DNA from 3 places in the Streptomyces sp. NPDC001832 genome. Region 1 is predicted to be linked to each of the others. Evidence: riboswitches for the same ligand, from Rfam matches in the RefSeq annotation. Region 1 holds a riboswitch; each other region holds the start of a gene.

Region 1 (2,253 bases):
GGTCGTCTTCACCGACCCCGAGGCCGCATCGGTCGGCCTCACCCTCGCCCAGGCCGAGCAGACCGGCCACCGCGTCCGCGCCGTCGACCACGACCTTGCCGCGGTGGCGGGCTCCAGCCTGTACGCGGATGGCTACCGCGGCCGCGCCCGCATGATCGTGGACCTCGACCGGGAGATCCTGCTCGGTGTCACCTTCGTCGGACCGGGCATCGGCGAACTGCTGCACTCGGCGACGATCGCGGTCGCGGGCGAGGTCCCCATCGGCCGGCTATGGCACGCGGTCCCGGCGTATCCGACGATCAGCGAGGTCTGGCTGCGCCTGCTGGAGGCGTACCGGGACGCGTAGGGTCCGGCCCGCCCGTCTCCAGCAGCTCCTCGGGCGGGGTGGCATTCGTACCGACCGTTGACGACGGCCGCGAGCGCGCGCAAGACCGTCGCCGCCAGCAGCCCGACGAAGAGCCCGGCCGGCACACCGAGCGCCGCCGCGCCGAGCCCGATCGTCAGTGGGCTGCGGGAGGACGTCGGCCGCCCGCAGCGGGGGACAGCGGCTGCCCACAGCGCAGGTTCCACCGTCCGGACCGGCCGTTGAGCGCGGTCAGTGTCAGCGGCGCGACGTCCAGCCGCCAGAATGCCTCCGTCGGCAGCGCGAGCGCCCGTACGATCAACGCCCGCACCACCGCAGGCTCGACGACCCCCAGTACAGGGCCGCTCTCCTTGACGTGCAGCGACTCCAGCCATTGGCCGGTCCGGGCGCAGAACTTCAACAATGATTCGCCGCCGTGCGGAGCCGCCGAAGAATCGGTCGTCCAGGCCGACACGGCCTCCGGCTCGCGCCCGCTCACCTTCGACAGCCGCTGCCCGCTCCATCGGCCCATGTCCCATCCACGCAGGGCGAGTTCGGGCTCAGTGCGCAGCCCCAGTGCGTCGGCGGTCCCGGTGCACCGCTCGGACGGCCCGCACACATATCTGTCGGCCGCAGGCACCGCTGCCGCAGTGGCCCGGGCCTGCCGGATCCCGGCTGCGTCGAGCGGAGCGTCACCGTCGAAGCGGGCCTCGCGCAGCGCAGCGTTGAGCGCCGGTGAGATCAACATCACCTGTACCGTCATGACCGGGTCAACTCCCTGAACTAATGGCCCCCGAGTGTGCCCACCATGGCATCCGGGCATTCCGGCCCCGCCGACGGCACCATGGCCGCGCCTGCTCCCAGGCGGTATCGTCCGATGAGCATGACGAAGGTGTGACGGAAGTCCGGTGAGAATCCGGCACGGTCGCGCCACTGTGAACCCGTACCCGTACGGGAAGTCAGACCCAGCACCTTCGTCTCAGGCACCACGATCGGGACGCGTGTTCCCTCAGGAGGTTCTGCCATGGCACAGACTGCTGCCCCCGCCACCGCCGTACCAGCAATCACCCCCATCTCCCTGAAGGCCATTGCCCCTTGGGCGGTCTTCTTCGGCATCCTCATGCTCGTACTGCTGTACTTCGTCGGCGCCGAGCAGGGCGCCACTGCGGTCATCTCCGGCGAAGGTGTCCACGAGTGGGTCCACGACGCTCGCCACCTTCTCGGTTTCCCCTGCCACTGACGTACCGTCCGATCCAGGGGAAATCCGTATGAACCACATATCTGTCAGAGCCCTGCTCGTCCGGGGCATGCTGGCCGGCCTTGCCGCGGGCGCGCTCGCTCTGGTCGTCGCCTACTTCCTCGGCGAGTCCCCGGTGGACGCGGCCATCGCTCTCGAGCAGGCGCACAGTCATGACCACGGCGGCGGCGAGGAACTTGTCAGCCGCACCATGCAGTCCACCGCCGGCCTTGCCACCGGCGTGCTCGTCTTCGGTGTGGCGATCGGCGGCATCGCCGCCCTCGCCTTCTGTTACGCCCTCGGCCGGATCGGCAGATTCGGCCCGCGGGCCACGGCCGCCCTGATCGCGGGAGCGGCTCTGCTGGCGGTGTACATTGTGCCGTTCCTCAAGTACCCGGCCAACCCGCCTGCCGTCGGTAACCACGACACGATCGGCCGACGCACTGCCCTGTTCTTCCTGATGGTCGCCCTCAGCGTGCTGCTGGCCGTCACCGCCGTCATCCTCGGCAAGCGGCTGGCTCCTCGCCTGGGCAACTGGAACGCGACGATCGCCGCATCCGTCGGCTATGTACTCGTGATCGGACTCGCGTACGCGTTCCTGCCTTCGTTCGACGAGGTCGGAAAGGACTTCCCGGCCGGCCTGCTATGGGAGTTCCGCCTGGCCACGGTCGCC
Region 2 (2,253 bases), on a different contig from region 1:
GCCCGATCTCGGCGCCCTCGCGGGTGACGAACGAGTTCAGCGACATGTTCTGCGCCTTGAAGGGCGCCACCTTCACGCCCCGCCGTACGAGCCAGCGGCAGATACCTGCCGTGACGACGCTCTTGCCCGCGTCCGAGGTGGTTCCGGCGACCAGCAGCCCGCCGCTCATGTCCGTCTCCGTCCTGCGATCCGACGTCCTGCCATCCGACGTCCCGTGACCTGAAGTCCTGTGACCCGACGTCCTGCGGACCGACGTGCTGCGATCCGTCTCGCGACGAGGCCCGCACCCAGTCGTCCCGCCACACACATGCCGAGGGCCAGCGCACTCACCCGGCGCGACAGCCGTACCGCGCGTTCGATGTCCTCGGTCTCCACCGCCCGGCCCGTCTCCCCGTTGAGGACGGGGCGGTGTTCGACCCGACCGCCGTACGCCAGGGTCCCGCCGAGCCGTACGCCGAGCGCACCCGCGAACGAGGCCTCCACCGGGCCCGCGTTGGGGCTCGGGTGCTTGGCCGCGTCTGCCCGCCACGCCCCCGCCGCTCCACGTGGCCGCCCCCCGGCGGCCACGGTGAGCAGGGCTGTGAGCCGGGCACCCGGCCAGCCCGCGAGGTCGTCCAGGCGGGCCGAAGCCCAGCCGTAGCGTCGGTGGCGTGGCGATTTGTGGCCGACCATGGCGTCGAGGGTGTTCGCGGCCCGGAAGCCGACGAGCCCGGGCACACCGGCCAGCGCACCCCACACCAGGGCGCCGACCACGGCGTCCGAGGTGTTCTCGGCCACGGATTCCACCACGGCACGGGCGATCTGCGGTCCGTCGAGAGACTGCGGGTCGCGTCCGCACAGATGCGGCAGCCGCTCGCGGGCCGAATCGATGTCACCGGCGGCCAGGGCGCCCGCGATAGTCCGGGCCTCACGCCCCAGGGACGTACCGCCGACGACGGACCAGGTGGCGGCCGCGGTCAGTGCGACGGAGGCGGCGGGGTGGCTGCGCACGGCACGGGTGATCAGCGCGGCACCACTTGCGGCGCCTCCGGCGCAGACGAGCGTGTGCAGCGCGCCCGACCCGCGGTGGTCGCGCCAGAGACGGCGCTCGACGCCTGCCGCGACCCGCCCGAAGGCGGCGACCGGATGCCCCCTGCGGGGGTCACCGAGCAGCAGATCGCCGATCAGACCGGCCGTGGCGCCGTACGCGAAAATGCGGTCGGCACGCACGGCTCAACCGGCCGTTACGCCTCGAAGGAGCTTCGTACAGGCGGCTCTCGTCGAGAGCGCCACAGCAACGGACGCACGGCAGCCAGGCATGGCGATATGTCCTCACTCAGGGTCCGCGCCCTGGTTCGACGTGACCGGCGACGAGAGTCTCCTGGCTCCCGGATCCGCAGTTCCCCCGGCCTTCCAGCCCGCTCGCGCGGGCCGTGACTTCCGGTGTGGGGGACTGCTCCCCGGTGACAGTGGCGGGACCGCGCCGGATTCGCACCGGCTTCCTCTGCTGTCGTCGTAATTGGCTCCGGCAGTCCACCACGCTCCGCGAACGCCCGTCAACCTGCTGTTGACCTGTGGCGGTGCGGTGTGCTGAGCCCCACATCGGGCCGGGCACACCAAGACGGGCCGGACACACGTCGTGTCCGGCCCGTCAAGGAGCGCGAGGAAGATGCTCAGGCGACGATCAGATAGATCCCGTACGCGACCGCCGCGGCGCACAGCGCGAAGCAGACGTACCCGCCGGCGCGGGCCAGCAGCAGCGAGCCGCCGGAGCCGCCCTGCGCCTCAGGTTCGGGCTGCTTGGAGAGACCGACGATGCCCAGGGTGAAGAGGCCCACCAGCGCGACGGTGACGACGAGGGAGACGCCGAAGACGGAGCCGAGGGCTGCCCAGTCGATGTTCATGCTGAATCCTTAGACGGCCGGCCTAGGCGGCCTAGACGGTGGCGGTTCGCGCCGGGTCCTGGGTGGTTCCGGCCGGAGCCGGAATGGTGGCACTGAGGTCCTGGGCCGCTGCCTGCGCCGCGGTGAGCGGCGGGCTGACGGCCGCGATGGCCGCGGTGGCCGCGGTGGCGGCGTCGACGGGCTCGGCGTCGCCGCCCGTGTGCGCGACATCGCCGTGGCCGACCGGCTTGCGGCGCGATACCAGCCAGATCGCCCCGGAGCCCACGATGAGCAGCGCCGCGACGACCACGACACCCCAGGTGCCCTGCTCGGTGAGGACTTCCGCACCCGCGCCGACCAGGCCCGCGGCCGGCAGGGTCAGACCCCAGGC
Region 3 (2,253 bases), on a different contig from region 1:
CGGCGGCCCGGTACGCGGCGTCGAACGCGTCGCCCCACAGGTCGACCAGCTCGGGCACATCGGCGGGCGAGAACAGCGACCAGTCACCGTCCGCGTCGACCCGGCGCATGAACTCGTCCGGGATCCAGTGCGCCAGGTTGAGGTTGTGCGTACGACGCTGGTCCTCACCCGTGTTGTCGCGCAGCTCCAGGAACTCCTCGATGTCCGCGTGCCAGGTCTCCAGGTAGACGGCGGCGGCGCCCTTGCGGCGGCCACCCTGGTTGACCGCGGCGACGGAGGCGTCGAGCGTCTTCAGGAACGGCACGATGCCGTTGGAGTGCCCGTTGGTGCCACGGATCAGCGAACCGCGGGCGCGGATACGGGAGTACGGGAGACCGATGCCGCCCGCGTGCTTCGAGAGCCGGGCCACCTGGTGGTAGCGGTCGTAGATCGAGTCGAGCTCGTCGAGCGGGGAGTCCAGCAGATAGCAGGAGGACATCTGCGGGTGCCGGGTGCCGGAGTTGAAGAGCGTGGGGGAGGAGGGGAGGTAGTCGAGGCGGTTCATCAGGCCGTACAGCGAAGCGACTTCGTCCACGGCGCGCTCCGAATCGTCCTCGGCCAGCCCGGCCGCGACGCGCAGCATGAAGTGCTGGGGCGTCTCGATGACCTGACGGGTGTGCGGGTGGCGCAGCAGATATCGGCTGTGCAGGGTCCGCAGCCCGAAGTAGCCGAAGCGGTCGTCGGCGCCGTCGGCGAGCGAACGTTCCACCAGCGCGTCGAGTGCGGCCGCGTGCAGCGCGACGAACTCGGCGGTACGGTCCGCGATCAGGCCCTCGCGGTGTCCGACGGCGACCGAGGCGGAGAACGAGACCGCGCCCTGGCCGGACGCCTCGTCCGCGATGGTGCGGGTAAGCAGCCTGGCCGCGAGCCGGGAGTAGGCGGGGTCCTCGGAGATCAGCCCTGCGGCGGCCTCCGTGGCCAGCGAGCGCAACTCCGCCTCGTCCGACCGGGCGTTACGGCCGCGCAGCGCGGCGGCGGCGACGCGACCGGGGTCGGTGTCGGGCAGATCGACGGTGAGGCCGGTCAGGGTCCGCAGCAGTGCGGCCCCCGGTCCGTCGTGTGCGGTTCCCTCGGAATCGGCCGCTTCGGACACGGCGGCTGAAGCCGGATCGGCTGGCGCGATGGTCACGTGGTGCTCTCCCTCGCTCGGCTCGGGGCCGGCGGGGAACGGGGGCAGCCGGGCAGAGGCGGGCCCGCGTCGGGCAGCACTCATTACGGCGTCCACCGGCCCATCCGCGAGGCCCGGACGTCTGGCATCCGGTTCGGTCGAGCCGGATGCGCTGTCGGCAGGTCCTCGGACTTACTCGATGGTGTGTAAAAGCACACCGAATACACCGTTGCGGGACAGTTCCGGATTTGCACCGGATTTCCCTGCGGCGACAGCGAGCACGAGCATACATGTGGGGGCTGCGGGATGAGACGGCCCCCACATGTTGTGTCGTGTAACGGATGTCGAGCCGACGGGACAAGCCGTGCGATCCCCCGTCGGAGCAGACGGACGGCCCGCCACACCCCGCTGAAGGGGGCGCGACGGGCCGTCATCGGGCCGTAGGAGCGGTCTTCAGTGGACGCCGCTCGGCGCCCCCGCCGTGGCCGGCGGGAGCTCCGCCTGGACGCCCGGGTCGCCCGCGTCGGCCGTGTAGTCGGCCGGGGAGGTCTCGTCGATTCCTGCGGGTGCCTTCACTGCGTTCAGGACGAAGGTGAGCACCACCGTCACCACCGCGTTCAACACGAACGCGGTCAGACCGATGTAGCCGATCTCGCCGATGCCCGGGATCTCATTGGACGACCCGCCGAAGTGCGCCTGGGTCGGGCTGGCGACCCCGTACGCGGCCACCGTCCCGTACACCATGCCGACCACCCAGCCCGCGAGTAGCGCCCAGCGGTGGAACCAGCGGGTGAACAGGCCACCGACCAGGGCCGGCATCGTCTGGAGGATCCAGATCCCGCCCAGCAGTTGGAAGTTGATCGCGACCGTCTTGTCCATGGCGAGGACGAAGGCGAGCGCGCCGACCTTCACCAGCAGCGACACCAGCTTGGAGACCTTGGTCTCCTGCTCCGGGGTCGCGTCCGGCTTCAGGAAGTCCTTGTAGATGTTGCGGGTGAAGAGGTTTGCTGCGGCGATCGACATGATTGCGGCAGGCACCAGCGCGCCGATGCCGATGGCGGCGAATGCCACGCCCGCGAACCAGTCCGGGAACATGTTCTCGAACA

What was found. Region 1 has a riboswitch for cobalamin ahead of ABT115_RS24690 (CbtB domain-containing protein). Riboswitches for the same ligand answer to the same signal wherever they lie in the genome.
Region 2: it holds a riboswitch for cobalamin, as region 1 does, so the genes downstream of both, ABT115_RS00320 (cobalamin biosynthesis protein) here and ABT115_RS24690 (CbtB domain-containing protein) in region 1, are expected to answer to the same signal.
Region 3: it holds a riboswitch for cobalamin, as region 1 does, so the genes downstream of both, ABT115_RS16930 (ribonucleoside-diphosphate reductase subunit alpha) here and ABT115_RS24690 (CbtB domain-containing protein) in region 1, are expected to answer to the same signal.

Annotation. Positions count from the first base shown of each region.
Region 1 is NZ_JBEOYU010000039.1:35,898-38,150, forward strand. It holds gene ABT115_RS24680 (dihydrolipoyl dehydrogenase family protein) at 1-346, shown strand, start outside; gene ABT115_RS24685 (histidine phosphatase family protein) at 501-1,106, opposite strand; adenosylcobalamin (AdoCbl) riboswitch at 1,216-1,364, shown strand; gene ABT115_RS24690 (CbtB domain-containing protein) at 1,368-1,583, shown strand; gene ABT115_RS24695 (CbtA family protein) at 1,612-2,253, shown strand, end outside.
Region 2 is NZ_JBEOYU010000001.1:58,896-61,148, reverse strand. It holds gene ABT115_RS00325 (cobyric acid synthase) at 1-169, opposite strand, end outside; gene ABT115_RS00320 (cobalamin biosynthesis protein) at 166-1,209, opposite strand; cobalamin riboswitch at 1,355-1,483, opposite strand; gene ABT115_RS00315 (hypothetical protein) at 1,653-1,883, opposite strand; gene ABT115_RS00310 (inorganic phosphate transporter) at 1,915-2,253, opposite strand, start outside.
Region 3 is NZ_JBEOYU010000018.1:94,086-96,338, forward strand. It holds gene ABT115_RS16930 (ribonucleoside-diphosphate reductase subunit alpha) at 1-1,168, opposite strand, end outside; adenosylcobalamin-variant (AdoCbl-variant) riboswitch at 1,320-1,422, opposite strand; gene mctP (monocarboxylate uptake permease MctP) at 1,601-2,253, opposite strand, start outside.